One region of the Microbacterium dextranolyticum genome, then DNA from elsewhere that is predicted to be linked to it. Evidence: riboswitches for the same ligand, from Rfam matches in the RefSeq annotation. Region 1 holds a riboswitch; the other holds the start of a gene.
The links. Region 1 has a riboswitch for thiamine pyrophosphate ahead of thiM (hydroxyethylthiazole kinase). Riboswitches for the same ligand answer to the same signal wherever they lie in the genome.

Region 1 (15,952 bases):
AGCAACGACAACCTGTCGAGCGCGAACCTTCTCACGGCGAACCCCAACCAGTACCCGCCGATGCGGCTCACGCCATCGCAGGCGGCCACGTGCGACCAGAATCACGGGTACACCCCTGAGCAGAAGGCCGTGAACGGCGGCGCGATGGACCAGTTCGTCCAGAACACCTCCGTCGACACCTGCACGGGCCTCTACGGCGCGCCGGGCCTCGCGATGGGCTACTTCGACGGCAACACGGTCACGGGCCTGTGGAACTACGCCCAGCAGTACACGATGTCCGACAACGCGTGGGACGCCGGTTTCGGCCCGTCGACCCCCGGCGCATTGAACCTCATCTCCGGCCAGACGCACGGCTTCCTCGAGTACGACTCGAAGACCGGCGCGCAGGTCGCGACGCCCGACACCTACACGCTCGCCGACCCCGACGCCCAGGGCGTCGGCACCGTCATCAACGATCCCGATCCGGCCTTCGACGACTGCTCCGACAAGAACCACACCGCCACCAACACACTCGCCGGCGCCGCGGCGGGCAACACGAACATCGGCGACCTGCTGAACGCCCACGGCGTGACCTGGGGCTGGTTCCAGGGCGGGTTCCGACCGACGACGGCCGCCGGCGGCGACACGACGTACGCCGTCTGCGGAGCGAAGCACACCAACATCGCGGGTGCCTCGGTCGTCGACTACAGCCCGCATCACAACCCGTTCGCGTACTACCCGTCGACGTCGAACCCGCACCACCTGCCGCCGACGTCCGTTGCGGCGATCGGTCAGACCGACCAAGCGAACCACCAGTACGACATGTCCGACTTCACCGATGCCCTGAACGCCGGCAACCTGCCCGCCGTCAGCTTCCTGAAGGCGCCCGAGTATCAGGACGGACACGCCGGGTACTCCGACCCGATCGACGAGCAGCACTTCCTGGTCGACCAGATCAACGCCATCCAAAGCTCCAAGGACTGGGCATCCACGGCCGTGGTCATCGCGTACGACGACTCGGACGGCTGGTACGACCACGTCGCGCCGACCATCACGAACGGCTCGCAGAGCGCGAAGAACGACACGGCGCTGTGCTCGGCAGCCCGCGCACCGACGCTGGGCGGCCTGCAGGACCGGTGCGGTCCGAGCCAGCGCCTGCCGCTGCTCGTGATCTCGCCCTACGTGCACGAGAACAACGTCTCGCACGACCTCGTGTCGCAGCCCTCGATCCTGCGCTTCATCGAGGACAACTGGAGCACAGGTCAGACCGGTGCGGATTCGCTGGATGCCGGTGCGACGTCGCTCGCGACGCTGTTCGACTTCGGCGCGTATGACGGGCGGCGCGTGCTGCTCAACGAGGACGGCTCGGTGAAGTCCATCACCGCGATGGGCTGATTGCCCTCGTCCGAACGGCGGTGTCGGGCTCGTCCCGGCACCGCCGTTCTCGTCGGATCCGCGAGGGCACGAACGCGGCGGCATCCCGCCGCCGTCCGCCCGCACGTATTCCGGCGGATGGCGCGTTGCAGAAACTATTGAATGTATAGTGGCTATATCATCCATAGTGAGGAGAATCCCATGGCACAGATCGTCGTCTTCGGCGCCACCGGTTACGCCGGTGGCCACATCGCCCGCGAGCTCGTCTCGCGCGGGCACGCTGTTCTCGGCGTCGCCCGCACCGTCCCCGAGAACGGCGACGGCATCGAATACGTCGCCGGCTCAATCCACGACGCCGAGCTCGTCCGCCGCGTCGCGCACGGCGCTGACCAGATCGTCGTCGCACTCCACGCGCACGTCGATGACGGCCCCCAGCTCGCCGAAGCCCTGCCGCTTCTGGCCGAGGTCGCCCAGAGCGAGGGCGCCCGCCTCAGCTTCGTCGGCGGCGCCGGATCGCTGAACGTCAGCGAGGGCGGCCCTCGCCTGTTCGACACCGCGGAGTTCCCCGCCGAGTACAAGCCCGAGGCCGTCGCGCACGGCGCGATCCTCGACTGGCTGCGCACGACCGACGAGAAGCTCGACTGGTTCTACGTCAGCCCCGCCGCCGTGTTCGGATCCTGGGTGCCGGGCGAGCGCACCGGCACGTTCCGCGTGGGCGGCGATATCCTGCTGACCGACGCCGAGGGGAACTCGAGCATCAGCGGCGCCGACTACGCCACCGCCTACGTCGACGAGATCGAGAAGGCCGCCCACCCGCGCGCCCGTCTCTCCGTCGCCTACTGACCGAACCCGAAGGGGACGCCGTGACCGAGGACCTGCCGTTCGACCCGTACAGCCCGAACTGCCCCAGCCGGCAGCTCGTGGATCGCATCGGCGACCGGTGGACCATTCTCGTGATCGGCGTCCTCTCGGAGGGCCCCGCCCGCTACACCGACCTGAGCACCCGCGTCGGCGGCATCTCGCCGCGAATGCTCTCGCAGACCCTCAAAGCCCTCGAGCGCGACGGCCTGATCGAGCGCCGCGCCTACGCCGAAGTCCCACCCCGAGTCGTCTACAGCCTCACCGCAGCCGGCGCATCGCTCGGCCCTGTGCTGCTGAGCGTCGAGGACTGGGCGCGCGAGCACATGCCGGACGTCCTCGGCGCTCGGGAGCGCTTCGACGCCTCGGCGGGATCACCCGACGCCGGTCGCCATCAGCATGGGCCTCGACCGATGTGACGAGCCGCGTACACCCCGCGCTACAGCCCTTCGCCGGCACGGACGAGATCGAGTGGGGCTCATCTCGCTCACGCCACCGGAGACGCGTAGAGCACCAGCGACATCAGGCGCGAACGGCTTCGTATCCAGCCTCTTCGACAGCCGCGAGCACCGCCGCTTCATCGACGAGGCCGGCCGTGGAGACGGCGAGCAGGCCCGACTGGGCGCTCACGTCGACCGCGTCGACGCCGGCGATCTTGGACACTTCCTCGCGGACGGCGCTCTCGCAGTGCGCGCACGTCATCCCGGAGACCTGGAACTGCGTGGTCGTCATGGTGGACCTTTCCTCGATGGATACCCCTAGGGGGTATCTTCCATCGTAGGACGGATCGCCCCGCTCGGCGCGGCCGATTCCCCCGGGCGTGCGGCGTAGGCACGCAGGAACGCCCGCGTCCCGTCGGACATGATCTGCCGGATGCGACGGGTGTCGCTCCGCCGGGACGGGGGCTCGTTGAGCACCCGCAGGATCGTGAGGGCGACGAAGTGCTCCGCCGCGAGCGCCGGGTCGTCGACGTCGACGAGCCCAGCGGCGGCGAGGCTGCGGATCCGCTCGGTGAGCGCGTGTGCGTGCGCCGCATCGAGGGGATGGTCCTCGAGCTCCGGGAGGAGCGGCTCGTTCTCGGCGATGAGCGTGACGACCGCGCGATAGTCGGACGACGCGAGCAGGGATGTGCCCAGATCCGCCGCGAACGCCCCCAGTGCGCGCTCAAGGCCCGCGGAACCGCGGATGTCGGCGTCGTCTCCGAGGTGCTCGGCGATGAGTCGGCGCAGCGTGGCGAGAGCCGCCTCGCCCGCATCCTCGATCGTGCCGAGCAGCAGACCGCGCTTGTCGCCGTAGTAGTCGTAAACCGTCCGCTTCGAGACGCCGGCGCGCTGCGCGACGGCATCCATGCTCGTCCGTTCGACGCCCGCCGCCCCGAAGAGCTCGCGCGCCGCCGTGAGGATGGCGGCGCGCTTGTGCGCCTGCCCCTGACGCAGAGGTCTCGACACGGTATCCGTGGTCATCCCGCCCCCCTCCGGATCAACGGGCGGGACCGGCCCGGCCCCGCGCATCGATCCTACACCGGAGAGTGTAGGAGACTACACTGCACGGTGTAGTGTGCCATTCATGAACGTCTCATCGGCGGAGCTGCAGGCCCACCATCTGATCAAGCGCTATGGCGCCACCACGGCCGTGGACGGACTGTCGTTCACGGTTCCCCCGGGTGCCGTGACCGGCTTCCTTGGCCCCAACGGAGCGGGCAAGTCCACGACTCTGCGCATGTTCCTCGGACTCGATCGCCCGACCGGTGGCGCCGCGACGATCGGCGGGCTCCGGATCCGGGAGCTGCCGCACCCGATGCGGGTCGTCGGGGCGCTCCTGGATGCGCGGGCGATCCATCCGCGGCGGAGGGCGATCGACCACCTCGCCGCCGTGGCGCGCGCCGGCGGCATGCCGAGGTCCCGCGCGGCGGAGGTGCTCGACCTCGTCGGATTGGGAGGCGCCGGCGACCGCGCGGCGGGCGATTTCTCCCTGGGCATGAAGCAGCGCCTGGGCATCGCCGCGGCACTCGTCGGAGACCCCGGCATCCTGATCTTCGACGAGCCGCTCAACGGCCTCGACCCGGAAGGCATCCGCTGGGCCCGCTCGCTCATGCGGCGGCTCGCCGATGAGGGCCGCACGGTGCTGTTCTCGAGTCACCTGATGGGCGAGATGGAGCTCACCGCCGACCATCTGATCGTGATCCACCGCGGACGCCTCGTCGCGGACGCCCCGCTCCCGGACGTCGTCGCGAACCACACCACGGCGCGCGTGCGGGTGCGTACGCCGCAGACGGCACTGCTGCGCGGTGCGCTCGCGAAGCACGGGGTCGACGACGTCGGAGCGGACGGAGCCGTCCTCACGATCCCGCACGAGACCACGGACCGGATCGGCCGAATCGCCGCGGACGCCGGCGTCGAGCTGTCCGAGCTGACCCTCATCCGCGATTCCCTCGAGGATGCATTCCTCTCTCTCACCGCCCCGGCCGCGCCGTCCCCCGACTCGCCCGGCGCGCCCGTCTCGCCGCTACGGCAGAAAGCCGCCTGATGAACCTCTTCGCCTCCGAATGGATCAAGACCCGCAGCGTCCGCAGCACCTGGGTCCTCGCCGCCGCGACGGTCGTCGTCACGGTGTCCGTCAGCCTCCTCGGAGTGAGTGCGCTCGCCGGCAGCGGCGCCGCCTCCCCCGCCGAATTCGACCCGGTGGGAGCCGGATTCAAGGGCATCCTCGTGGGTCAGATCCTCATAGCCATGCTGGGTGCTCAGTCGATGACCGGAGAGTACGCGACGGGCCAGATCCTGTCGACCCTGACGGTCGTCCCGAAACGCGGCGCGCTCCTGGGGACGAAGGCCGCGATCACCGGCCTCGTGGCCCTCGTCACCGCCGTCGTCACCGTCGCCGCGACCTTCGCCGCCGCGCAGGCCGCACTCGCCGCGGGAGGCCTCCCGTCCGCGGACATCGGCGATCCCGACACCCTGCGTGCCGCCGCGTGCGCGACGCTCTACCTCGTGCTGACCGCCCTCATCGGACTCGGTTTCGGCACGATCACCCGGAGCGGCACGGGCGCCCTGTCCGTCGTGGTCGCGATCGCGCTTCTCGTCCCCGCGCTCGCGCCCGGGGTTCCCGGGACGGTGGGAGAGGTCCTCCGCACCGCCTGGCCGCTGACCGCCGGGCAGGCGTCGTACACGATCACCGCCGATTCCTCCCCTCTCAGTGGGATCGCCGTCATGACGGTCTTCACCGTGTGGACGATGCTGGCCGCACACCTCACGCTGCGCATCCGCGACGCGTGAGCCGGGTCGTGCTTGTCGGCGGCGCCCTCACGCTTGCGCTCCGGCGGGAACGGCGACTCATGGTTCATGTACAGTACTAATAAGCACACTTATCAGATTGCGAGCACACCATGTGGATCACCGAATACCGAGCGACGACGACAGCGACTCCCGCGGCGGTGTGGGATGCCTTGCGAGCCCTCCACTCGGGACAACCGCTCGGACCGGAGTCCGACTCGTTCGAGTTGCACGGCCCGTTCGCCGTGGGCACCGTGCTCACGATCACCCCCCAGGGACAGGAGCCCATGCAATCCACAATCGTCGACCTCGTTCCCGAACGCCGCTACGCCGACCGCACGCTGTTCGGAGGTCTCTCACTCACGTTCCGGCACGACCTCGCGCCAACCGACGAGGGTGGAACAGCGGTGACGCACACACTGATCATCGACGGCACGGATGCGGACAAGGTGGGACCCGACCTCGGCCCGCAGATCAGCGGCGACTTCCCGGTGGCGATGGCAGAGTTGCTCGCCGCCGCCGAATCTCGGTGAGCGACCGGCTGGCGTCGAGCTATCCTGACGCAAACTCCAGCCCCGGCCTGGCGCTGTGGCGGACGACGAATGCTTGGCAGCGCCAGGTGCGCGCCGCCCTGTCACCGCACGACCTGACGCATACGCAGTACGTCCTCCTCGCCTCGCTGACCTGGATGGACCGATCCGCCCCCGTCAGCCAGCGCGAACTCGCCGACCACGCGGCGCTCGATGTCATGATGACGTCACAGGTGATTCGGATTCTCGAGGCGAAGGGCTACGTCCGACGCGAGCCCCACCCCTTCGACGGACGTGCGTTCGCGCTTGAGCCCACCCCCACCGGAATCGAGCTGGCCAATCGAGCGACCATCGACGTCGAGACTGCGGACACCGCCTTCTTCGAGGCCCTCTCGCCCGGCGCGACGCGAGCATTCGTATCCGCGCTGCGGGACCTCGCGTCACACCGGACGGACGGAGGGCCACGTGCACACGACGGACCGTGATCAGGCTCGATCGACACAGGGGCCGTCAGTGCGTGAGCAGCACCTTCGCGAAGCCGATGCCGAAGCTGACGAGCGCGAGCATCACGCCGGCCCAGAGCGCCCCGACGGTCAGGGGCTTGCCGCTGAAGCGCTGCATCGACAGACCGACGAAGCCGATACGAACGGCGAGCACGACGATGGCCGCGGTCTGCATCCACGCCGCCGGCAGCCACCCGATCCACGCCACGACGTACAGCGCCGCGGGGATCAGCGACGAGGTCGCGATGGGGCGCGCGGTGCGCACCACCTCGCGCATGGCCGCGCGACGCGCGGCAGGGCGACGCGCGACGCCCGCTTCGCCATATCCCTCCGCGACGATGTGAGCGAGCACGTGCGCGAGGAAGGTCAACAAGCCCGTCGCGAGCACCGCCCAGACCGCGGCGCCGTGCTCGATCTGCTCCGGCCCGACCGCGATCGCTGCACTGAGCAGGGTGATGTTGCCGTAGACGTACGACGACAGCCACTCCCGGACCTCCCCCGCGGGCAGGTCGGGCGACGGGCGCCGACCGCGACGGCGAGGATCATCACGAGGCGAGGTGCCGTCGGCGGAAGATGACATGGGCCACATTGTCCCTCGGTGACGCCACCACGCACAGCCCGCGCGGTCCGCGATCAGACGTCGCCGCCGCGACCGACGGGAACGGCGAGGAGCGTCGCGCTCAGGCGAACCCCGCCTTCAGCGCCGAGAGATGCTCGCGGCTGGCCTGCGCGGCGGCGTGCGGCCGACGGGCGACGATCGCATCGACGAGCATCGCGTGGGCATCCTGGTCCATCTTCTCGTCCGCCACGGGGCGGAGGCGGAGCATGTTGACCATCGCGCGGCGAACCCTCGCGGTGAAGCCGTCGAACATCTCGGTGAGCACCTCGTTGTGCGCAGCCACGACGATCGCGCGATGCAGAGCCGTGTCGGCGTCGACGTGGTCCTCCACGCTGCGGCCCGACTCATCGCGCGCCAGAAGCGCGCCTCGGATCGCCCGCAGATCTGCGGGCGTGCGACGTTCGGCTGCGAGCATGGCAGCTTCGACCTCGATCGCCGTGCGCGCCTCGATGACGGTGACGATATCGGCCCGGCGGAGCACCTGATCCCAGTCCTCGGGGGCGTCGAGCGCCGTGACGTAGACACCCGCCCCGTGCCGGGAATCGAGGACGCCGCGACCCGCAAGCCGCCGAATCGCCTCGCGGACGGTCGAGCGCCCCACGCCGAGCTGGAGGGCGAGCGTGGTCTCGCCGGGGAGCTTCGCCCCCAGGGGCCACTCCCCGGCGCGGATGCGCTCGGCCAGCACATCGGCAACCTGGTCGGCCAGCGGGACCCGCACGAGTCGCGTCACGATAAACTCCTCTACTTGTCTGAGGACTTATGTTACTGTCATCCCCGTGTCATCGCTCGCTTTCCTTCTTCTTCGCCGCCACGGCGGGGCTTAGCCTGACCGGCTCCCCGACGTGGAGCCGCACGGTGCGCCGGTCGTTCGCTCGTAAAGAGACCCCCGAAGGACAACCGACATGACCACGCCCCCCTGGAACCGGCAGCGCCCCTCAGGCATGCCCTCGCACCGCTACACCGACGTGTACTCTCGCGTGCAGATCCCCCTCACCGACACCGAACGCCAATGGCCGAGTCGCCGGCTCACCGCAGCACCGCTATGGGTGCCGGTCGATCTGCGCGACGGCAATCAGGCGCTCGCCGAGCCCATGGATCCCGAGCGCAAGCGACGATTCTTCGAGCTCATGGTGCGGATGGGCTACACCGAGATCGAGGTCGGCTACCCCTCGGCATCCCAGACCGACTACGACTTCGTCCGGCTCATCGCCGACACCGACATCGCCCCCGACGACGTCACGATCGTCGTGTTCACCCCCGCCCGCCGCGACCTGATCGAACGAACGGTGCAGTCGATCCGAGGCATCCGCAACGACGTCGTCATCCACCTCTACACGGCGACCGCGCCGGCGTGGCGAAACACAGTGCTGGGCAAGAGTCGAGACGAACTGCGCGAGCTGATCCTCGCTGGCGGGCAGGACGTGCTCGAGCTCGCCGGTGACCTGCCGAACGTGCGTTTCGAGTTCAGTCCCGAGGTCTTCACCCTCACCGAGCCCGACTACGTGCTCGAGATCTGCGACGCGATGACCGCGCTGTGGGATGCCAGCCCCGAGCGCCCCGTCATCCTGAACCTCCCCGCGACCGTGGAGATCGCCACTCCGAACGTGTACGCCGACCAGATCGAGTACATGCACACCCGCCTCGCCCGCCGCGACGGCGTGATCCTTTCGGTCCATCCCCACAACGACCGGGGCACCGGCGTCGCCTGCGCCGAGCTGGCCGTGCTCGCCGGGGCGCAGCGCGTCGAGGGATGCATCTTCGGCAACGGCGAGCGCACCGGGAACGTCGATCTCGCCACGCTCGCACTGAACCTGCACGCGCAGGGCGTCGATCCGATGGTGGATTTCTCCGACATCAACGAGATCCGCCGCACCGTCGAATACTGCAACCGGATCGAGGTCCACCCTCGTCACCCCTACGTCGGTGACCTCGTGCACACCGCGTTCAGCGGCACTCATCAGGACGCCATCAAGAAAGGGTTCGCCGAGCACCGGGCCCGCGCCGCCGAGGAGGGATGCGACGAGAGCGAGATCGCGTGGCGGGTGCCGTACCTGCCGATCGATCCCGCCGACATCGGCCGCAGCTACGACGCAGTCATCCGGGTGAACTCGCAGTCCGGCAAGGGCGGAGTCGCCTACCTGCTCCAGACCGAACACGGCGTCGAGCTGCCGCGGCGTCTGCAGATCGACTTCTCGCGGCATGTGCAGCGACACACCGACGCCAGCGGCGGCGAGGTCACCGCCGACGACATCTGGGCGATCTTCGCCGACGCCTACCTGCCCGACACGAACGACGCCCGGGTGCGCGTCGGCACCGTGCGCGTCGATGAGGCCTCGACGGATGTCGTGATCCAGGTCGAGGGCCACGAGTACCGCTCCTCGCACGCGGGCGTCGGCCCCGTCGACGCCGTCGTCCGCGCGCTGGCCGACGCGGGCATCGAGGTCGAGATCCTGTCGCTGCACCAGAGTTCGCTCCGCTCGGGCGCGGATGCCGAGGCGCTCAGCATCGTCGAGTACCGCGGCCCCGACGGCCCGGCCTGGACGGCGGGGCGCGACGGGTCGGTACTCACGGCGACCGTCGACGCCGTCGCGCGCGCGGCGAACGCGATCGCCGCGCGCGCGGTGGGAGCCTCGTGATGACGAGAGCGTGCCGGGTGCCGCCGGCGCGGCCGCTCACCTGCCCCGGTCGAAGAAGTCCCTTTCGTGCACGGCCGATCGGCGGAACGCGTCGCGCATCGCGGTGCGCACCTTCTCGTCCGCCGTCGCCGCGGCGCGGGTGACGATGTCGATGGCGTGCCGAGTCGAGGCGGCGAAGGCGGGATCGGCGTACGTGTCGAGCCAGGAGCGGTACGGATGCTCCGCATGCGAGAGCGGGTGCAGGCGGTCTCCGACGTCCTGGTAGATCCAGAAGCACGGCAGCAGCGCCGCGATGAGCACGCGGTAGTCGCCGCGGGCTCCGGCGGCGAGGAGATGGTCGAGATACGCCGTCGTGACCGCGTCCGCGCGGGTGTCGTGTCTGTTCGCGGGCCCGAGCCAGCTCTCGTGCAGCTGCAGTTCGCCCGCGATCGCCCCCTGGGCGGCCCCGGCCCAGAACGCCTGCTCGTCGCCGGTCGGCGCCAGCCGCGCCGCCTCGGCCAGCACCCGCGCGTAGTCACGCAGGTACAACGCATCCTGCGCGAGATATCCGAGGAACACGTCGCGCTCGAGGGACCCGTCGCCCAGGCCGCGCACGAACGCGAGATCGTCGATCTCGGCCCGGATGCCGCCGACGTGCTCCCACCAGTCCTCTTCGACTTCTGCCACGGTGGGCGCGGTCGTCGTGCCGCCGCGGGTCCAGAGCCCGGCGAAGTGGCTGACCGGCCCGTGCCCGGACCCGACGCCGAGACTCGCACCGTGCCGGATGCTCTCCGCGAGCCAGCGCTTGGACTCGGCCGCGGCCCGCTCCCACTCTCCCGTCAGAGCGACGCGGGTGGCGACGGCCGACGACAGCGAGCATCCGGTGCCGTGTGTGTTCGTGGTGGCGATCCGCTCTCCGGGGAACTCGGTCACGGCGAGGTCGCCCCCGGCCTGCTCGACGAGGGCGTCCGGCATCCGCTCGCCCGCCAGGTGCCCGCCCTTGGCGAGGACGCGCACGCCGTGTCGCCCGGCGACGCGACCGGCCTGCGCGAGCGCGTCGTCCCACGCCTCCGCGACGGGTTCCCCGGCGAGGATCGCGAGCTCGGGAAGGTTCGGGGTCACGAGGTCCGCACGCGACATAAGGTCGCGGAGCGCCTCTTCGGCATCCGCCTCGAGCAGGCGGTCGCCACTGGTGGCGACCATCACCGGATCGAGCACGACGACCGGTGGACGCACCCGATCGAGCCATGAGGCGACCGCCCGGATCACGTCGACCGTCCCCAGCATCCCGATCTTCACGGCGTCGATCTCGACGTCGTCCGAGACCGCGTCGAGCTGTTCGACGAGGAAGGCCACGGGCGGCACGTGCACCGACCGCACCCCGCGCGTGTTCTGCGCGACCAGCGCGGTGACGACGGCCATGCCGTAGCCGCCGTTCGCGGCGATGCTCTTGAGGTCGGCCTGGATGCCTGCTCCGCCGGTCGGGTCGGTCCCCGCAATGCTCAGCACGCGCGGCACCCTCGAGGCCGTCCGCCCGCTCATGCGACGCTCCACGCCGCACGCAGATCGACGGCCGCCCGGCCCGGGTCGACCGCGCCGCAGACGGCCGAGACGACCGCGGCACCCGCAGCACCGGCACGGCGCAGCATCGGCAGGTCGGCTGCGGTCACGCCGCCGATCGCGACGGCGGGCAGAGCGCTCACCGCCACGAGTCGGGCGAACTCGTGGTGCCCGAGGGGTGGCGGCGCGTCTCGCTTCGTGGAGGTCGCGTGCAGCGCCCCGATGCCGACGTAGTCGACGACGCCGCACGCGGATGCCGCCGCCAGCTGCTCCGGCGTCGATGCACTCAGCCCCAGCACGGCGCCCGGATCGATGAGGTTCCGAACGGTCTCGGGCGGCAGGTCGGACTGACCGACGTGCACGCCCGCGACCCGCGCGCCCGCATCACGTGCGGCGAGGAAGACATCGACCCGGTCGTTGACGAGCACCGCGACACCGTCCGGCACCGCATCGGCCACCCGCAGCACGGTGTCGAGGAACCGGCGCGCCGAGGCATCCTTCTCGCGCACCTGCACGGCCGAGACGCCCTGCGCACCCGAGACACCCTGCGCCGTCGCGGCGCGCACCACCTCGACGACGTCGTGGCCCGCCGCGGCCGCCACCCCCGTATCCGTCACGAGGTAGATCGACAGGTCCACGCTCACGCGATCACCGCCCGCGTGCGGAGCGTGTCGGCATCGAGGCCATCGAGTGCGTCGAGAAGAGCGACCGCGAAACTGCCCGGTCCCCCCGCACGCGTCGCCGCGACCTCCGCGGCGACGGTGTAGACCGTCACGGCGGCGACCGTCGCCTCGAACCGGTCGTCATGGACACCCGCGAACGCCGCCATCACGGCTCCCAGCGCGCACCCGCCGCCGGTGACGCGGGTCAGCAGCGCGTCTCCGTTGCCGAGGCGGACCTCCTCGGCACCGTCGGTGACGACATCCACCGGCCCCGAAACGGCGACGACGCCGCCGGTCGCCCGAGCGATGCGCCGTGCGGCGGCGACCGCATCGTCGACGCCGTCGGTGGCATCCACCCCGCGCCCTCCCGCCCCCGACCCGTCGAGCGCGATGATCTCCGACGCGTTGCCCCGCACGACGGCGGGACGCTGCCGGCGCAGCTCGGCGGCGAGCGCCGTGCGCACCGGCAGCGAGCCGACGGCGACCGGATCGAGCACCCAGGGCGTACCGGCGTCGTCCGCGGCGGACACCGCCTCACGCATCGCCTCGCGCTGCTCGGAGGTCGGCGTGCCGAGGTTGATGAGCACGCCGGATGCGACGCGGGCGAACGGTCCCGCCTCGCCCGGGATGTCGACCATCGCGGGCGAGGCGCCGAGGGCGAGCAGGACGTTGGCGGTGATGGTGGTCACGACCGAGTTGGTGAGGCACTGCACGAGCGGCGCATGCGAACGCACCGCCTCCCAGGCCTCGACGGTGGAACGGAGCAGGTGTTCTGGCGTGCGCGTCATGCGCGACATCCCTTCGCTAGTACGAACTAGATCAGGTTCGACGGGTGTGATCTCAGCCCCGCAGGGCACCCCGTGTCACGTGTTGGCCCCAGGTTAGCGGATGGGCGCACCGGCGCGATCGCCGCGCTCAGGCGCGCAGTGAATCGCTCCGGCAGACGTGGACCGGCGCCCGGCTGTCGCTGATCGCGGCGGTCAGCCGCCCAACGCCCACAGCACGCCGGCCGTCAGCGGCGTCAATCCCGGGTAGCCGGGAGTCAGCCCCGCGGGTTGGATGGTGTTGAGGATGACGATCGCGAGGTCCGAGTCCGGGCAGTACGCCGCGATCCCATTGGAGCCGGGGATCGCCCCCGCGTGCCCATGACAGGTGCCGACGCCCGGCACCATCCAGGTCGCGATCCCGGCACCCTCCCCGAGCTGCACGTGCGGAACCCCGGACGTGTCGTACGCGGCGGAGTAGTACTGCGAAGACAGCGGCGTGACCTGCAGCATCTCGCCGAGGTGGCCCGCGTCGACGACATCGCCTCCGACGAGCGCACGAATCCAGACCGCCTGATCCGCAGCGGAGCTCACCATGCTGCCTGCCGCCCACGCGCCCGGCCACTGCGGCGACGGCGACTGCGCACCGACCGTGCCGCCTTTGCCGGCGCACGCGGCGCCCTCGCCGTCCGCGCACGTGAGCACGAATCCGTTCACGGCCTCCGGACCGGTGCCCACGCCGTCGAGGTAGGTGTGCGCGAGACCGAGCGGTTGAATGAAGCGCGTACGCACCAGCTGCTCGTACGGCGTCGCCGTTGCGAGTTCCGCGATGCGGCCGAGCACGATGTACCCCGCGTTGAGGTACTCGTACGCCGTGCCCGGTACGAACGCCGGCACGCGGGTGAAGACGTCGTCGATGAGTTGCTGCGGAGTCGCCGTGCCGACACGGGCGAAGTCGAGCTCGCTCAGCCCGCTCTCGTGTTGCAGCAGCATCCGCACCGTGATCAGATCACCACCGGGCGCCGCAGGGAACCAGCGATCGATCGTGTCACCGAGCGCGAGCACGCCCTCCTGATCGAGCTGCATGATCAGCGCCGCGGTGAAGAGCTTGGTCATGCTCCCGATATGGAAGGTCGCGGCCGGGTCGAGCGCCACACCCGCGTCGCCGTCGCCGCTCACCGCGACCACCACGGCTCCGTCGCCCCGCGAAGCGGCGACGGCGACGCCCGGGATCGTGTACGCGAACGGCCCGGTCGACGGCGATGCGCGCCACTGCAGCAGCGAGGCTGCCATCCGGTCGCCGAACACGGCGTCGGACGGTTCCGTCGTGGTCGGGACGGGCGCGGGCACAGCGGTGCAGGCGGCGAGCACAGCGATGAGCAGCGCGGCGCCCGTGAGAATCGTCCATCGGATTCGGCGCACGGTCATCTCCCCCTCGGGTGCGGAACGTCGATCAACCACGGAACGGGGCGACGAACGCGGCGAGTTCGCGCGCGAGCTGCGTCGAGAACGGATGCGTCACCTGATCGACGAGCGCCGGGACATCGGTGGCGCCCACGTCTCGGAGGATGTGCACGACGCCCGGAAGCTCGACGAAGCGGGTGCCGCCCGCCGCGAATCCCGACGCCAGCCACGCCACACCGGAGCCCGGAGAGCCGTCACCGCAGGGGGTGTTGGAGTCTTTCGTGCCGCAGGTCACGAGCACAGGGATCGTGACCTGCGGGGCGAGAGCGGCCGGATCGATCTCGTCGAACTGCCGCCCGTAGAGCGTGCGGTACGCGTGCGAGATCACCATCTGCGCGGGGTCTGAGCCGAAGATGTTGCTCTGGATCGTCGACTGCATGACCGCCGTGTATCCGGTCGCGTCACGCAGCGGCGCGGGACCGGGTGCCGGGTACGGCGGCGTGGCCGAGCGGATCTCCTCGACGCCGTCCGCGATCCAGGTCGTCAGGCTCGCGGCATCCGCGGACGCCATCGCGGATGCCGCGACCGCAGCGTCGATCTGTGCGGAGAACTGGTGGGAGACGATGTCGAGGATGCGGCCGTAGGCCGGCTCGATGAGCAGCAGCGCCGCCGGTGCGGGCGCGCCGCTCGGGTCGGAAGCCACCACAGTCGCCACCGCACCGCCCTCGCTGTGTCCGACGAGGAGAAGCCGTGTGGCGTCGACGCCGGGTTGCGCCGCAAGGAACGAGAGGGCGTCGCGCACGGGCTGCACGCGCAGTCCGTCGTACGTGAGGGGAAGGAGCAGACCTGGATCGGCGGCGTACGGGCCGAGCCCCGTCTCGCCCGTGCCGAGCTTGTCGAACCGCAGCGAGGCGATGCCCTCGGCCGCGAGGAGGTCCGCCAGCCAGCGATACTCCCCCATCGAGATCCCCGCGCCGTCGCCGTCGCGATCCACGTCGCCGGTGCCGCCGATGATGACGGGGCGGCGACCATGGGGTCCGCCTCACGCGGCCCACGGTAGCTGCCGTGATACGTGACGCCGCCGCTGACGAAAGCGATGTCGGTGTCGGCCGCGATCGCGCCGCACGCCGGCACGGCCGCGGCGGGCGGTGCGGCCGCGCCCCCACTCGCGGCCGCACCGATCAGGAGTGCCGCCACCAGCCCCCACGCACCCCCGCCGCGACGACGCCGGCCTTCTCGACGACGCAGGATCAGAACGATCCCGACGGCGAGAAGGCAGAGAGCGGCGACGACGATCAGCGAGTTCGACGCGCCCCCGCCCGTGGGGGCGAGGCAATCGGGCATGACACTCCTCCTCGTCGGGGGCGGCCTCTGATTCGCACCCCTCGCGTGTCGACGGCATGTCACCGCACGTCGATCGCGTTTCGTCTCAGTGTCCTGAAACGGCCGGGCGCGAACAAGAACCTCTTGCGGACGTGTCCGCAAGAGGACAGTCTGAGCGCGTGAATGACGAGTCTCTTCTCGCACTGGCTTACCGTGGGCGACCGGCGACGATCGACGAACTGGCCACGCTGTCGCATCTCCCGCTCGCAGACGCACGCGTCGCGGTGACCCGGCTTCGCGCGCGCGGCCAGCTCGGCGGCCACGATGGACACATCACCTATGTGAACCCCGGCGACTGGGCCGCAGAGACGGTCGCCGCGCGCGCCGGCGACCTCCGCCGCACCGCGCGCGACCTGCTCGGCGAGATCGAGCGGGTGGTCGCGGACCTCCCTCGGATGATCGACCATTGGTCGATCGGGCAGACGTCGGCAG
Region 2 (15,952 bases), 1.8 Mb from region 1:
GAGCTCGATCGCCCGCCAGTCGTCGAGGAACAGGCCCACCATGCGAAGCCCCGCGAGAGCACCGAGCACGAATCGGGCCGGCAGTCGCACGATCTGCGCGAGCCCGTCGGCGAGGTCGGTGGGATCGACCGTCACGAAGAGCACGACCGAGGGCAGCGCCACGGCCAGCACGCGGAAGAAGGTCGCCAGCGCGAGCGCGAGCGAGCCGTCGCTGATGCGCAGCACGAGCCACTCGACGTAGATGTGACCGGATGCCTGGCCGTACAGCGCGATCGTCAGCGCGGTGAGGGGCGCCGCGATCCACACCGGCCAGGTGCGCAGCCAGAACTCGCGCCAGCCGAGCCCGGCGAACAGGAACAGCACGCACTCGAGGGCGAGCGCGACCGACGCCGACACCCAGTCGATCGTGAGGATCAGCGGCAGCGCGATGAGGGCGCTCGCGGCGAGCTTCGCGACCGGGTTGATGCGGGCGACGGCGCCCGTGCGCGCGCGGTTGTCGAGAAGCGTCATCGCGCACCCCCTGCCGCGCCGCCGGGCTCGCCGACATCAGCACCCCCGCCGAGACGGAAGGTCCGGGCATCCAGGGCGCGGACGACCTGCGCGTCGTGCGTGATCGTCACGATCGCCGATCCGTCGTCGCGCAGCTGCGCGAGCAGGGCGACGAGCTCGCTCCACGTGCGGGCGTCCTGCCCGAAGGTCGGCTCGTCGAGCACGATGACGCGCGGCGCGGTGGCGAGCACGGATGCCACCGTCAGCCGACGCTTCTCGCCGCCCGACAGGGTGTAGGGGTTCGCGCGCGCGAGCGGCGCGAGCCGCAGCCGCTCCAGCAGCTCGTCGACGCGGGATGCCGTGAGCCCGGGCTCCAGGCCGAGGGCGCGAGGCCCGACCTCCAGCTCCTCGCGCACGGTACGGGCGAGGAGCTGATGCTCGGGATCTTGGAAGACGGTGCCGATCCGGGTCAGCAGGTCGCGCGAGCGCCAGCGGATCGGGGCGGCGTCGAGCCCGTCGGCGAGCTCGGGTCGCGCGTGCACCTCTCCCCGTGCCGGGGCGAGGAGCCCGGCGAGGGTGAGGCCGAGCGTCGACTTACCGGCGCCGTTCGGCCCGACGATCGCCAGCGCACTGCCGGCGTGCACATCCAGGTCGATCCCCGTGGCGACGGGAACCGCCCGCACCCGGGCGACCGCCGCGGCACGCGCCTCGATGAGCACGTCACCCGGAGCTCGTGCGGGCGGGGGCGGCACGGCGGGCGGGATGCCCGGTACCCACACGCCGCCGCGGGCGAGCTCCGCTCCGCGCTCGCCGAGCACGCGATCGGGCGGTCCGTCGGCGACGACACCGCCGTCGCCCAGCACCACGACCCGGTCGACGAGCGGCAGCCAGACCTCGACCCGATGCTCCACGACGACGAAGGTCGCGCCGGTGGCATCCAGCACCCGACCCACCGCGGCGCGCACGTCCTCCACCCCGGCGGGGTCGAGATTGGCGGTCGGCTCGTCGAGCAGCAGCAGCCCCGGGCGCATCGCGAGGGCCCCGGCGAGCGCGAGCCGCTGCTTCTGCCCGCCCGACAGCGCCGACGTGGGACGGTCGAGCGGAACGTGCAGGCCCACGGCATCCAGCGCCGCCCGCACGCGCGGCCAGATCTCCCCGCGCGGCACGCCGAGGTTCTCGCACCCGAAGGCGACGTCGTCACCGACCCGAGAGAGGATCACCTGCGCATCGGGGTCTTGCAGCACGAGCCCCGCGCGCCCGCGCGAGGCTCCGGCCGGCGCGCCGTCGATGCGCAGCTCGCCCGACGCCTCACCCTCTTCGTCGCCGCCGAGCACACCCGCCAGTCCGTGCAGCAGAGTCGACTTTCCCGCACCCGACGCGCCGAGCAGCAGCACGCGCTCGCCGGGTGCGATCTCGAGCGACACGTCGCGCACGGCCCAGGCCCGCCGAGACGCGTGACGCCATCCCCAGCCGCGCGCCGAGACGGCGGCGGGGCCGTCGCCGGTCACCGGGTCAGACGAGGGCGCGACGTTCGCGCCCCGAAGCGAAGCGGTCGAGTGCGCCGGTCGCGGCGAGTCCACGAGCGAGGAACCACGACAGCGCGCCGGCGATCACCGCCCCCGAGATCGCGGTGCAGATGAGGTAGACGACGGTGAAGGCGGCGTCGGCTCCGACGTACCAGAGCACGAGGTTGTTGATGCCGCCCGCGATGGCGGCACCGGCACCGGCGAGGATCGCGACCGGCAGCGACCAGGCGCGGTAGAGGAACAGCAGGAAGATGAGCTCGGCACCGAGACCCTGGACGAGGCCGGCCTCGATCGTGAGGAATCCGCCCCACTGGTTGCCGATGAGTGCCGAGACGACGGCGGCGAGCGTCTCGGTGTAGATGGCGGCGCCGGGCTTGCGGATGATCAGCGCACCGAGCACGCCGGCGAACAGCCACGGGCCGTCCAGCAGACCCTGCAGGCCGGGCAGCAGCGGGTCGAGCAGCGCCTTCGGGCCGAGGTAGCCGATGTTCCAGAGCAGGAAGATCAGACCGGATGCCACGCCGATGACGCTGGCCACGACGATGTCGACGACGCGCCAGCGCAGGCGACCGAAGCCGGGCCCCGACGTGGTCGAGGACGTGACGGTGGATGGGGACGCCGAAGCGTGCATGTTCTCTCCTCCCTGCGCCGGCATGATCCGGATCAGGTTCGACGGTCGAAGCGTGGATCGCTTCCTCTCAGCCCGGCTCACCGGACTCCCGTGGTTACGTGACATCGAGTATAGGCACGAACGGGTAGTAGTTTGAGCGAGTGACCGTGGAAGATGCGCCGACCTCGCGGCGTGCCCGACGAGAGGCCGGCGCACCGACGGGCCCGGTGGCTGCCGAGGCCCCGGCCACGCCCGCGCCGGATGAGGGCGCGGCACCTGAGGCCTCCCCCGAGACGTACGCATTCGTGACGGCGTCGACGCCCCGCCCGTCGTCGCGCACGGCCCTCGCGTGGCTCGACGACGACGCGGTCGCGGCGACCGCCGCGGTACCCGCTGCACTCGCCGATGCCGCGCCGGATCTGCTCGCGCGACGCCCGCGCCGCTCGCCCCTGCGGGCCGGGGTCGTCGTGCCGGTGCTCTCGGTGGTGGGCGTCGTCGGCGCGTATGCGGCGGCGACGCTGCTCTGGCCGCTGTCCGCTGTCACCCCGACCGTCGAGTCGATCCGGATCGCCGACATCTCCTCGCCGGCCTCGGCGGTCTCGTGGCCGGCCGAGGGATCCGCGGCCGTCGGCGTCGAGGGGTTCGACGCCGTGGCATCCTCGACGAACGACCGCGCCCCGATCGCCAGCATCAGCAAGGTCGTCACCGCGCTCATGGTGCTCGAGCAGATGCCGCTGTCGCCTGGGCAGAGCGGCCCGAGCTTCTCGTTCACGTCGAGCGACGAGCGGGAGTACAACAACTACCTCGCGAAAGACGAGTCCGCTCTCGACGTTCCGGTGGGTGGCTCACTGACGCAGTATCAGATGCTGCAGGGGATGCTGATCGGGTCGGCGGGGAACTACACCGACCGGCTCGCGAGTTCGATCTGGCCGAGCGACACGGTCTTCGCGAAAGCGGCGGCCGACTGGCTCGCCCGCCACCACCTGTCCGGCATCACCATGGTCGAGCCCACCGGGATCGACCCCGAGAACTCCGCCGACCCGGCGTCGCTCATCGCGCTGGCCCGACTCGCCCTCGCCGACCCGGTGATCGCCGAGATCGTCAAGACACCCTCGGTCGATCTGCCCGGCGCCGGCACCGTCGTCAACACGAACGATCTGCTCAGCGATCCGGCGGTCATCGGAGTCAAGACCGGCTCGCTCGACACGGGGTACAACCTACTCGCCGCACGTCAGCAGACCGCCGGGGATGCCACCGTGCGCGCGTACGCAGTGACGCTCGGCCAGGCGAGCCACGAAGAACGCAACACCCAGACCGCGCGGCTGCTCGACGAGGTCGCCGCCGAGGCCTCGCAGCCGCGGCTCGTGCCCGCCGGCACCCTGGCCGGTGTCGTGACGACGAAATGGGGCGGGGCCGCGAACATCGTGACCGACGCCGATGCCTCGCTGCTGCTGTGGAACGGTGCGACAGCACCGGTGGCATCCGACATCTCACTCGGCGACGCCCGTACCGCGAATGCAGCCGTCGGCACCGCGACGGCGACCGGTCCCCTCGGCACGACGTCGACGGGACTGCACCTGACGGGTGATCTGCCCGATCCGGATGCCTGGTGGCGCCTCACCCATCCGCTCGAGCTGTGGGGTCTCGCCGGCTGAGCCACGCCGCGCGCGGATGCGTCAGAACGGCCAGACGAGCGGCACGTACAGCACCGCGACCGCGAGGTAGACGATCATGAGCGGCAGGCCGAGCTTGGCGTAGTCGCCGAAGCGGTAGCCGCCGGGCTGCAGCACCATGAGGTTCACCGGTGTCGCGACGGGCGTGAGGAACGCGGCGGCACCGGCGACGGTCAGCGCCATCATGAACGGCTGGATACTGAGGTCGAGGCTGCCCGCGATCGCCACCGCGATGGGCGTCACGATGAGGACGGTCGCGACGTTCGAGATGAACTGCCCGAGCACCATCGTCAGCACGCACAGCACGAGCAGCGCGAGGTGGGGAGAGGTCGATCCGACGATCCCCAGCACGACGTCGGCGACCCGACCGGCCGCGCCGGTGGCGATGAACGCCGAGGACAGCGGCACCATGCCCGCGATGAGGATGACCGTCGTCCACGAGATCGAACGGTAGGTCTGCGGGATCGTCAAAGTGCGGGTGAGAACGAGCGCTCCCGCCGCGACGAGGCCCGCCACCGCGGGCGGCACCGCGCCCGTCGCGAGGAGCAGCACCATGAGACCGAGAATGACGAGCGCGCGCTTGGCTCCGCGCCCGAGCGGCACGGCGCGCTGCAGCGCCTGCGGCGGTGTCACCGCGATGACATCGGGCGACTGCGCGTAGCGGGTGAGCGCGGCCCACGGCCCGCGCACGAGCATCGCGTCGCCGGCCTGCAGAGTGAGCGAGCCGGTCACCCCGGTGCCACGCGAGGCGTTCGGCCCGTCGTCGGCGCCGCGGTGCACCGCCAGCACGACGAGGTCCTCGTCGCGAGTGGTCATGCCGGCCGAGATCGTGCGCCCGATGAGCCTCGAGCGGGGCGCGACGAGCACTTCGGCGACGCCTTCGCGGGCGCTGAACAGCACGCCCGTATCGATGTCGACGTCGTAGCTGTCGCGCAGAGCTCGGGCGTGCTCGCTCGGATCGGTCGGGTCGGCGACGTGCTCGGGGCGACGCTCGGGAAGGAGTCGCCCGCCGCCGAACGCGACGATCGCGACGGTCAGCACCACGAGCGGGACCCCGACGAGCGCGAACTCGAAGAAGCCGAACTCTCGGCCGCCCGCGGCGGCCGCCGCCTCGGAGACGACGATGTTGACCGGCGTGCCGGTAAGGGTCAGCAGCGACCCGGCGCTCGCCGCGAAGGCGAGCGGGATCAGCATCTTCGACGGCACGATCTTCGCGCGGACCGCCACCACGACGACGACCGGCAGCAGCGCCGCAACTGCTCCATTGATCGAGATGAACGCGGCCAGCAGGGCTGCCATGGCGCCGATCACGACGGTCAGACGCACCCGGCCACGCCCCGCCCTCGTCACGACCTGCTGCCCGAGCCAGGCGGTGACCCCGGTGGCATCCAGCGATTCGCTCACCACGAACAGGCTCGCGATGAACAGCACGGTCGGGTCGCCGAAGCCCGAGAACGCCTCGCCGAGGGTGAGAACGCCCGTCGCCCACAGGGCGAGCGCGACGCCGATCGATACGATCGAGAGGGGCACGCGTCCACTCACGAACGCGGCGATCGCCACGGCCAGGATCAGGAATGTCCAACCGGCCGGGTCCATGGCTTCACCCTAGACGCCGGATGTCGGCGCGCCCACCCGCCCTCGGGCTCCGCCCGCGCTGGGCTCGATGGGACGGGGCCGGTCGGTGGGAGCCCCCGCCCCCTTCCGCCTCACGACCGATCCCGCCTGCGGACGCGATCCTGATGCGGAGGAGTCCGTCCGGGCGCCCGGGAAGCGTCCGGACAAAGTGAAACCCCCGCGATCCCAGTGTTTTCAAGGGATTCGCGGGGGTTTCGGTGGCGGTGACGGTGGGATTTGAACCCACGGTAGGGGGTTACCCTACACAACTTTTCGAGAGTTGCACCTTCGGCCGCTCGGACACGTCACCGCCGACTAGCTTACGACACTCCGGGCATCCCCGCGAACCGGCACGCTAGGTAAGACGTCACCGACCCCCGCGCACCGTGTCGCCGCCCGCGGGTAGCGTGACAGGAGTGACCGCACGGATGACCCCACAGCAGCGACTCGTCGTCGCGATCGCCGTGCTGGGCTCATTCGTGGCCTTCCTCGACGGCACGGTCGTGAACGTCGCGCTCCCCGCGATCGCCCGCGAACTGGGCGGGGGCCTGTCGACCCAGCAGTGGACGGTCGACGCGTATCTCGTGACACTCGGGGCGCTCATCCTCGTCGCCGGCGCCGCGAGCGACGCGTACGGCCGCATCCTGGTGCTGCGGATCGGGCTGATCGGGTTCGGCGCGGCATCCCTCGCGGTCGCCGCCGCCCCGACGATCGAACTGCTCATCGCCGCTCGGGCCGTGCAGGGCATCGCCGGGGCCTTCCTCGTGCCGAGCTCGCTGGCGCTCATCACGTCGACGATGTCCGACCCCGCACGCTCACGCGCCATCGGGCTGTGGACCGCGATGACGACCGGAGCGATGATCGTCGGACCTCTGCTGGGCGGCGTGATAGTCGACCATGCCTCGTGGCGGTGGGTGTTCCTCATCAACGTGCTGCCGATCGGCGTCGCCCTCTGGCTGCTCACCCGCCTCGACGTGCGCGACGAGCGCCGTGCCGGGGCACGGATCGACTGGTGGGGCGCGACGCTCTGCACGGCCGGGCTCGGGCTCGCCGTCCTCGCCCTCATCGAACTGCCCACGGCCCGCGGAACCGCCGCCACCCCCTGGCTGTGGGCCGCGCTCGCCGCCGGCGTCGTCCTGTTCGCCGCCTTCGTGCTGCGCCAGCGCGCCGCGCCGCACCCCCTGCTGCCCCTCGACCTCTTCCGCAGCAGAACCTTCAGCGCCGGCAACCTCGCGACCCTCTTCATCTATGCCGCGCTTTCGCTCAACGGCTTCGTGATCGCGGTGTACCTGCAGCAGGGCGCGGGGCTGTCCGCCACTCTCGCCGGCCTCGCGAGTCTGCCGACCACGATCCTCGTGATCGCCCTCAGCTCCCGGGTCGGCGTTCTGGCGGGGCGATTCGGCCCGCGCCTGTTCATGACGGTCGGCCCCCTCGTCATGGCGACGGGATGCCTGTTGCTGCTCACCGTCGGGGCACGCTTCGACTACTGGTGGCAGATCCTCCCGGGCATGATCGTGCTCGGCCTCGGACTCGCCCTCACCGTCTCTCCGCTCACATCGGCCATCCTCGGCGCGGCGGATCCGGAGCGCTCCGGCATCGCCTCGGCCGTCAACAACGCCGTCGCCCGGGTCGCGGGGCTCCTGTCCATCGCCTCGCTCGCGGCGATCACCGGAGGCGCGCTCGATCTCACCGGCTTCCACCGCTCGGTGTGGGTGACGGCCGCTCTGCTCGTGGTCGGCGCGGTCGTGTCGGCGATCGGCGTGCGCAATCCGCCGCGGTCTGCGGATGCCCGGGCATCCGACGACTCCCCCGCAGCGCTCTGAGCGGCACCTCGGGGCGCTCGGCACCGTCGGCCTCGATCACGACGTGCACGCGACCGAGCCCGGCGTCGCGGTGGCAGAGGGCCCGGGGCACTGTCAGACTGTGCGCATGAGCGTGATCGAGAACTCGAAACTGACCGTCGTCGGCGCGGGAGCTGTCGGATCCTCCGTCGCCTACGCCGCCCTGATCCGCGGGTCCGCCCGCCACGTGGCCCTCTACGACATCGCCCCCGAAAAGACCGAGGCCGAGGTGCTCGACCTCGCGCACGGCGCCCAGTTCACCGGTTCGAGCGACATCATCGGAGGCGCCGATATCTCGGTCGCCGCCGGATCGCACGTCGTCGTCATCACCGCCGGAGCGAAGCAGAAGCCTGGCCAGACCCGCATCGAGCTCGCCGGCGTCAACGCCGGCATCCTCAAGTCGATGATGCCGCAGTTGCTCGAAGTCGCCCCCAACGCGACATTCGTCATCGTCACCAATCCCTGCGACGTGCTCACCGTGCTCGCGCAGGAGACCACCGACCTGCCCTACGAGCGGATCTTCGCCTCGGGCACCGTGCTCGACACCTCGCGCCTGCGCTGGAAGATCGCCCAGCGCGCCGGCGTCTCGATCGCGAGCGTGCACGCGTACATCGTCGGCGAGCACGGCGACACGGAGTTCCCGCTGTGGTCGCACGCCACGATCGGCACCGTCCCGATCCTCGACTGGGTGCCGCTGGACGGCCAGCCGAAGTTCACGGTCGACGAGCTCGACCAGATCGCCGTCGACGTGCGCGACGCCGCCTACAAGGTGATCCAGGGCAAGGGCGCGACCAACTACGCGATCGGCCTGTCGAGCGCACGCATCGTCGAGGCGCTGCTGAACGACGAGCACACCGTCATGCCGGTCTCGACCGTGCTCGACGACTTCCACGGCGTGAGCGGCGTCGCCCTGTCGGTGCCCTCGATCGTCTCTTCTGCGGGAGCCGAGCCGATCCGTCAGACCGCCTTCTCGCCGAACGAACTGGGACTGTTCCGCCGGTCGGCCGATGCCCTCCGAGAGGTCGCCGACTCGCTGCGCTGAGCCGCACGCCCGCGGACGGATCCGGCCCGGGCACCCGACCGCTCGTCACACGACGGGCATGTCGGATGCCCGGGCTAGCCTTTCTCCATGGCATCCAAACGCGCGGCGTCGACCCTCGCCTACCGCTGCACGGAGTGCGGCTGGACGAGCGCCAAATGGGTCGGACGATGCGGGGAATGCCAGCAGTGGGGCACGGTCGTGGAGGCCACCACCCCGACCGGGATCTCCGCCCCCGCCGTCACGGCGACGACCCCGACCCGGTCGGCCCGCCCCATCACCCAGATCGACACCCGTGAGACGCCGCGCCGCACGACGGGCGTCGGCGAGTTCGACCGGGTGCTGGGCGGCGGCATCGTGCCGGGCGCCGCGATCCTGCTCTCGGGCGAGCCGGGCGTCGGAAAATCCACGCTTCTGCTCGAGGTCGCCGCGCGGACGGCTGCGGCGGGCCGCCGCGTGCTCTACGTCAGCGCCGAAGAGTCGCTCGGGCAGGTGCGGCTGCGGGCCGAGCGCACGACATCGCTTCACGACGAGCTGTACCTGGCCGCCGAGACCGACCTCGCCACGGTCCTCGGGCACGTCGACGAGACGCACCCCGACCTGCTCATCGTCGATTCCGTGCAGACGGTCTCGTCCGGGCTCGTCGACGGCGCCGCCGGGCACCCGAGTCAGGTACGCGAAGTGGCATCCACCCTCATCCGCGTGGCGAAGGACCGATCCCTGCCCGTCATCCTCGTCGGACACGTGACGAAGGACGGGCAGGTCGCCGGCCCCCGCATCCTCGAGCATCTCGTCGACGTGGTCTGCCACTTCGAGGGCGATCGACAGACCTCGCTGCGCTTCGTACGCGCCCTGAAGAACCGCTTCGGCGCCACCGATGAAGTCGGCTGCTTCGAACAGACTCAGCACGGCATCGCCGAGGTTCCCGACCCCAGCGCGCTCTTTCTCGGGCATGGCTCCCGTGAGCCGGGAACCTGCGTGACGATCGCGCTCGAGGGTCGGCGGGCACTTCCCGTCGAGGTGCAGGCGCTGACCCTGCCCGGGTCGGGGCCGAACCCGCGCCGCATCGTGAGCGGCGTCGACGGCGCCCGCGTGGCGATGGTGCTGGCGGTGCTCGAAAAGCGCGCCGGCATCCGCGTCTCGGACCAGGACGTCTACGTCTCGACCGTCGGCGGCGTGCGTCTCACCGAACCGGCCGCCGACCTCGCGATCGCGCTCGCGGTCGCCAGCGCCGTATCGAACAGGCCGAACCCGGCACAGCTCGCCGCCATCGGGGAGCTGAGTCTCGCCGGTGAGATCCGCGCCGTCACCCAGCACGACCAGCGCCGGTCCGAAGCCGGCCGACTGGGCTACCGGACGATCGTCGACACGGCATCCGTCGATCTGCGCCGCGCGCTGCGCGACCTGCCACGCCAGCACCCCGTCCAGCGGGGCGACGCGCCCGGCTTCTGAGGGACACGGCCGCCGTTCTTACGCGTCGAGCGCCGCGATGACGTCGGCGGGTGTGGCCTGCATGGGGTGCGGGCCGGCGATGTCGAAGAACACCGTCGTGATCTCGTCGCCGTGCGCACCGAGGAACGCGCGCAGCCACGCGGACGAATGCAGCCCGACCGCGGGGGGCAGCGCCGCCGGCTTATGGGCGGCATCGCTGAACAGCAGCAGCGCGACGTCACCCGTGTTCGGGTCACGGTAGGTCCAGACCTCACCGCTGTCGCGCGGATCGTCGCGCTGCCCGGGCCGCATCAGGGGGACCACGGTCGGGCCGTGGCGCAGGGCGAACGCGAGCGCTGCCATGTCCTGCGTCTGCAGGGCATCGGCGAGCTGCGGATTGCGGAAGTCGAGCGGCGCCTTCTTGCGACGCGGGGTGCCAGCCATGCCGTCCAGCCTAGAAGGGACGAGCGAGAAGGGCCCCCTCGACCCTCGCACTGGGGGACGGGAGGAATCGAGAGGGCCTGAGCTCACCGCATCCAGCCGGTGCCACTGGGATGACCACCGGGGACCGTGACTGGGATCACGGGGGGACGCAGTTCACGAGCTCCGAACAACGGTACGCAGGTGTTCGGAGCGAGCGGGCCGCCACGTCCGGTATATCAATGAGAATGCTCTCATAATAGCGCTGACCAGGGAATTTCCTGACAAGCCGATCTCGCGTCAGCCAGGGGGATTGCGCTCAAGGCATCCACCATGTAGGCGATCAGCGCAGCTGGAACATTCCGGTGTCGGCGGCCTGGATTCCGCCAATCGACACCTGCAGGTGGAAGTAACCCGATGGTGCAGGCGGCCGCGACGACCCGCAGGTGTCGACGGACGAACGGGTGCGATCCCAGACCACGGGGGTGACGCTCGAGACGGTCTGCCCCGCGGCGAGCTGCACGACCTGGTCACTCGATTCGCTCTGGCAGTCGGTCGACCGCCACCACGTGTCGGCGCCGCTCGTGATGACGAAAGACTGCGTCGCCGTGCCGACGTTGATCAGACACGGATGATCGGACGTGTTCGACAGCGTGATCGACAGCTTCGGCAGCTCGCCCGCCCCATAGGAGTCCTTGTCGGTCACCGCGAGCACGGAGATTCCCGACGTCGAGCAGGCCGCGATCCCAGGCGATGCTTCGGGCGTCGGGGATGCCGCAGGCTCCGTCGCCGACGAGGTCTGCTCGGTCGGCGCAGGGGCGTCCGACGGTGCCGCCGTCGGCGCCGACGATGACGCGGAGTGCGATGCCGACGGCGTCCCGCCCGTCGACGGGGCGCTCTGCCCCGGCCGCCACAGCGCGATGACCGCGGCGACGATGCCGCCGATCACGAGCAGCGCGAGCAGCAGCGCGACCAGCCGACGGCGTCGGTACACGGCCGGAGAGGGCCGGCGACGGGTCGGGGTGCTCATTGCTTCAGGCTACGCTGTGGCATCCACCATCCCCTGGGGGCACGCGGGGCGGACGCCCGCACGGGTCGTCCGCCGCGAGCCGAACCGTTCAGAGGTTCTTGAGCATGCGGGTGTTGCCGAGCGTGTTCGGCTTGACGTGGGCGAGGTCCAGGAACTCCGCGACGCCCTCGTCGGGGCTGCGCAGCATCTGCGAGTAGACATCGTGGTCGACGACCTGTTCGCCGATCGGCGCGAAGCCGCGGCGGGTGAAGAAGTCGACCTCGAACGTGAGGCAGAACAGTCGCGACAGGCCGAGTTCGAGCGCGTTGTGCTCCAAGCGCTCGACGATGGCCCCGCCGACGCCGTGGTGCAGCCAGGCATCCGACACGATGAGGGTGCGGATCTCTCCCAGGTCTTCCCACATCACGTGCAGCGCGCCGCAACCGACGAGCTCGCCGTCCGCCTCGGCGACCACGAACTCCTGCACGGACTCGAAGACGGTGACGACCTCTTTGCCGAGCAGAATCCGTCGCTGCACCCAGGGTTCGAGAAGGGCGAGGATCCCGCGTACGTCGGACGTGCGGGCCGGACGGACCCCGAAGGAAGTCATCGCACAACTGTACGGCGCGCCGCCGGGGCGCACGTAACCCGTCGGCAACAGAGATGCACGATGCTGAGGGCATGTCGATCAAGGTCGCCCTCGAGCATTACACCGGCTACGAGTTCGCACATCCCGTCAACGTGGGCGCCCACACCGTGCGCCTGCGCCCCGCGCCCCATTCGCGGACGCCCATCGAGGCGTACTCGCTCGACATCTCGCCGGCGAACCACTTTCTGAACTGGCAGCAGGATCCGTTCGGCAACTGGCTGGCACGCATCGTCTTCCCCGAAAAGGTGTCGAAGCTCGAGATCACGGTCGGGGTGGTCGCCGACATGATGGTGATCAATCCGCTCGACTTCTTCATCGAGGAGTACGCGGAGCGGTTCCCGTTCGCCTACGATCCGGCGCTCTCCGCCGACCTGGCCCCGTACCTGCGGCCCGTCGCCGACAGCGGCGCCGCCGAGCTCTGGCGCGAGAGCCTGCCCGCGCTGCCGGCCGACGGGCTGCCCACCGTGACGTTCCTCTCGCAGCTCAACCGGGCCGTGCACGGCGCGGTCGGGTACTCCGTGCGCATGGAGCCCGGCGTGCAGACCCCCGACCACACCCTGCAGTCGGGCATCGGGTCATGCCGTGACAGCGCCTGGCTGCTCGTCAGCCTGCTGCGCCAGTACGGGCTCGCAGCCCGCTTCGTCTCGGGCTACCTGGTGCAGCTCGCGTCGGACGAGAAGTCGCTCGATGGGCCGAGCGGGCCCGAGCAGGACTTCACCGACCTGCACGCGTGGGCCGAGGTGTTCGTCCCGGGTGCGGGGTGGATCGGGTTGGATGCCACGAGCGCGCTGTTCGCCGGCGAAGGCCACATCCCCCTCTCCGCCACGCCGGATCCATCGTCGGCCGCACCGATCAGCGGTGCCACCGACCCCGTCGGGGTGACCTTCTCGTTCCACAACGAGGTGCGCCGCATCCACGAGGACCCCCGCACGACGAAGCCCTACACCGACGAACAGTGGGCTCGCATCGACGCCGCGGGCGAGCTCGTCGACGAGCGCCTTCGTACGTCCGACGTGCGACTGACGCTGGGCGGCGAGCCGACGTTCGTGGCCCTCGACGACGCCACGGCGCCGGAGTGGAACACCGCCGCCGACGGAACGGACAAGCGCCGGCTCGCGAACGTCCTCGCCGAGCGCCTGCGCGAGACGTACGCACTCGGCGGCGTCGTGCACCGCGGGCAGGGCAAGTGGTACCCGGGCGAGAGCCTGCCCCGCTGGAACATCGCGCTGCAGTGGCGCACCGACGGGGTCGCCCTGTGGCAGCACGCCGACCTGTTCGACGACCCGTGGGCCGAGGCGTCCCCCGATGACGCGGCCACGGCACCCGATCGCGCCCGGCGCCTCGCCGAGCGGATCACCGCGCTTCTCGGCCTGCCCGCCGAGCAGCTACTCTGGGCGCACGAGGATCCGCTCGCAGCGCTGTCCGCGCACCTGCGCCAGCCCGACGGCCCCGCCCCTGACGGCGACGAGCTGGGCGCGGCGCGCGCCGTCGAAGAGGATGCCGGGGCACCGACCGGCCACGTCCTGCCCCTCGTCACCGGCGAGACCTGGTCGAGCCCGGCCTGGCGATTCCGCCGCGGCCGCCTCGTCCTGGCCCCCGGCACCAGCGCCGTCGGCCTGCGCCTTCCCCTCGACTCGATCGATTGGAGCGATCCGGAGTGGCCCGGCGAACCCTCCTACCTCGAGGCGTACGCACCCCTGCACCCGGGGATCCCCGCGGTCGAGGTGATCTCCCCGACGGGGGCACCGACCACGGCCCTCGCCGTCGAGGCACGCGAGGGGCACGTGTTCGTCTTCCTGCCGCCGACGTCACGGCTCGAGGACTACGCCGCGCTGCTCGCCCTGATCGAGGCCGCCGCGGTCGAGGTGGGCACCTCGCTCGTGCTCGAGGGATACTCGGCACCGCCGGACGCCCGTCTCACGCAGCTCATCGTCACCCCCGACCCGGGAGTGATCGAGGTCAACGTCCAGCCGACGTCGTCGTGGGCCGAGCAGCGCGCCCTCACCTTCGATCTGTACGCGACCGCACGGAGCGTCCGTCTGACGACGGAGAAGTTCGATCTCGACGGCACCCACACCGGCACCGGCGGCGGCAACCACATCACGCTCGGCGGGCGCCAGCCGATCGATTCACCCCTGCTCCGGCGCCCCGACCTGCTCGCCTCGCTCGTGACCTACTGGCAGCGGCATCCGTCGCTCTCGTACCTGTTCTCGGGACGGTTCATCGGGCCCACCAGCCAGGCGCCGCGCTTCGACGAAGGCCGGCCCGAGGCGGTCTACGAGATGGAGATCGCCCTGCAGGAGGTGCGGCGGCTCGCAGCCGAGACCGACGAGCCGCGCCCGTGGATCATCGACCGCGCGCTGCGGCACCTTCTCACCGATCTGACCGGCAACACGCACCGCGCCGAGTTCTGCATCGACAAGCTCTACAACCCCGACTCCGCACGCGGCCGTCTCGGTCTGCTGGAGCTGCGCGGCTTCGAGATGCCGCCGCACCCGCAGCTCGCCCTCGTGCAGGCACTCCTCGTCCGCGGGCTCGTGGCCATGTTCTGGGACGAGCCGCTCACCGCTCCTCTGGTGCGGTGGGGAACAGCACTGCACGAGGACTTCCTGCTGGCCGAGGGCGCTCGACGCGACATCGCCGCGGTGGTCGCAGACCTTCGCGCCCACGGCATCCCGTTCGAGGAGAGCTGGCTGGAACCGTTCGTGGAGTTCCGCTTCCCGCGGGTGGGTGTGACCCGTGTCGAGCCGGGCATCGAGCTCGAGATGCGCCAGGCCATCGAGCCGTGGCACGTCCTCGGCGAAGAGGCGACGGCCGGCGGAACCGCCCGATACGTGGATTCCTCTCTCGAGCGGATGCAGATCAAGGTGTCGGGCCTCGACGCGACGCGTCACGTCGTCGTCGCCGGCGGGGCCGTGCTGCCCCTGACCTCCACCGGCCGCCACGGCGAGTACTACGCGGGCATCCGCTATCGCGCCTGGCAACCGTGGTCGGCACTGCATCCTTCGATCCCGATCCATGCCCCGCTCACGGTCGAGGTCGTCGACGCGGATGCCGGGGTCTCGCTCGGCGGCGCGACGTATCACGTCGTCCATCCCGGCGGCCGCGCCTACGAGCGCCCCCCGGTCAACGCCAGCGAGGCCGAGGCCCGCCGGTCGGGCCGATTCGAGCCTCGAGGCCACACACCCGGTAGGTTCGATGTGGCTGCGGCGCGCGAGACGGGGGCGCGTGCGGCGACACCCGACTATCCCCGCACCCTGGATCTACGGAGGGTTCCTTCCGCGTGAGCGTTCTGCGGGACTACGCGACGGCGGTGTCGCAACCGACACTGCCGCTGTCCACCGCGCTCGAACCGGCCCGGTACGACGAGGTGGTGGATGCCGACGGCGCGCTGCGCGCCCCGTGGCAGGCCCTCGCCGGTCTCGCACTCGGACTCACCGGAGACGAGCTCAGCCGGGTCGCCGGCGAGATCTCCCGCTTCCTCGCGGACGACGGCGTGTCGTACCTGCGCCCCGGCGCCGTCGCCGAACCCTGGCAGCTCGACCCGATCCCCCTGGTCATCGACGCCGCGACCTGGTCGAAGCTCGATCTCGGACTCGCCCAGCGCACCGAGCTGCTGAACGCGATCGCCGTCGACCTCTACGGCGAACA

Region 2: it holds a riboswitch for thiamine pyrophosphate, as region 1 does, so the genes downstream of both, JOE64_RS13470 (ECF transporter S component) here and thiM (hydroxyethylthiazole kinase) in region 1, are expected to answer to the same signal.

The regions. Positions count from the first base shown of each region.
Region 1 is NZ_JAFBBR010000001.1:1,163,618-1,179,569, reverse strand. It holds gene JOE64_RS05320 (phospholipase C) at 1-1,374, shown strand, start outside; gene JOE64_RS05315 (NAD(P)-dependent oxidoreductase) at 1,555-2,196, shown strand; gene JOE64_RS05310 (winged helix-turn-helix transcriptional regulator) at 2,217-2,630, shown strand; gene JOE64_RS05305 (heavy-metal-associated domain-containing protein) at 2,734-2,943, opposite strand; gene JOE64_RS05300 (TetR/AcrR family transcriptional regulator) at 2,970-3,674, opposite strand; gene JOE64_RS05295 (ABC transporter ATP-binding protein) at 3,778-4,737, shown strand; gene JOE64_RS05290 (ABC transporter permease) at 4,737-5,483, shown strand; gene JOE64_RS05285 (SRPBCC family protein) at 5,594-6,013, shown strand; gene JOE64_RS05280 (MarR family winged helix-turn-helix transcriptional regulator) at 6,010-6,495, shown strand; gene JOE64_RS05275 (hypothetical protein) at 6,521-7,093, opposite strand; gene JOE64_RS05270 (FadR/GntR family transcriptional regulator) at 7,194-7,862, opposite strand; gene JOE64_RS05265 (2-isopropylmalate synthase) at 8,035-9,768, shown strand; gene JOE64_RS05260 (bifunctional hydroxymethylpyrimidine kinase/phosphomethylpyrimidine kinase) at 9,805-11,256, opposite strand; gene JOE64_RS05255 (thiamine phosphate synthase) at 11,286-11,951, opposite strand; gene thiM (hydroxyethylthiazole kinase) at 11,948-12,757, opposite strand; TPP riboswitch at 12,749-12,840, opposite strand; gene JOE64_RS05245 (serine hydrolase domain-containing protein) at 12,950-14,161, opposite strand; gene JOE64_RS05240 (alpha/beta hydrolase) at 14,187-15,131, opposite strand; gene JOE64_RS05235 (hypothetical protein) at 15,640-15,952, shown strand, end outside.
Region 2 is NZ_JAFBBR010000001.1:2,953,021-2,968,972, forward strand. It holds gene JOE64_RS13460 (energy-coupling factor transporter transmembrane component T family protein) at 1-510, opposite strand, end outside; gene JOE64_RS13465 (ABC transporter ATP-binding protein) at 507-1,997, opposite strand; gene JOE64_RS13470 (ECF transporter S component) at 2,002-2,646, opposite strand; TPP riboswitch at 2,639-2,748, opposite strand; gene JOE64_RS14620 (D-alanyl-D-alanine carboxypeptidase family protein) at 2,787-4,280, shown strand; gene JOE64_RS13480 (SLC13 family permease) at 4,302-5,894, opposite strand; tRNA gene JOE64_RS13485 (tRNA-Ser) at 6,132-6,222, opposite strand; gene JOE64_RS13490 (MFS transporter) at 6,329-7,735, shown strand; gene JOE64_RS13495 (L-lactate dehydrogenase) at 7,842-8,795, shown strand; gene radA (DNA repair protein RadA) at 8,883-10,244, shown strand; gene JOE64_RS13505 (dehydrogenase) at 10,263-10,667, opposite strand; gene JOE64_RS13510 (hypothetical protein) at 10,987-11,673, opposite strand; gene JOE64_RS13515 (amino-acid N-acetyltransferase) at 11,762-12,262, opposite strand; gene JOE64_RS13520 (transglutaminase family protein) at 12,316-15,588, shown strand; gene JOE64_RS13525 (circularly permuted type 2 ATP-grasp protein) at 15,585-15,952, shown strand, end outside.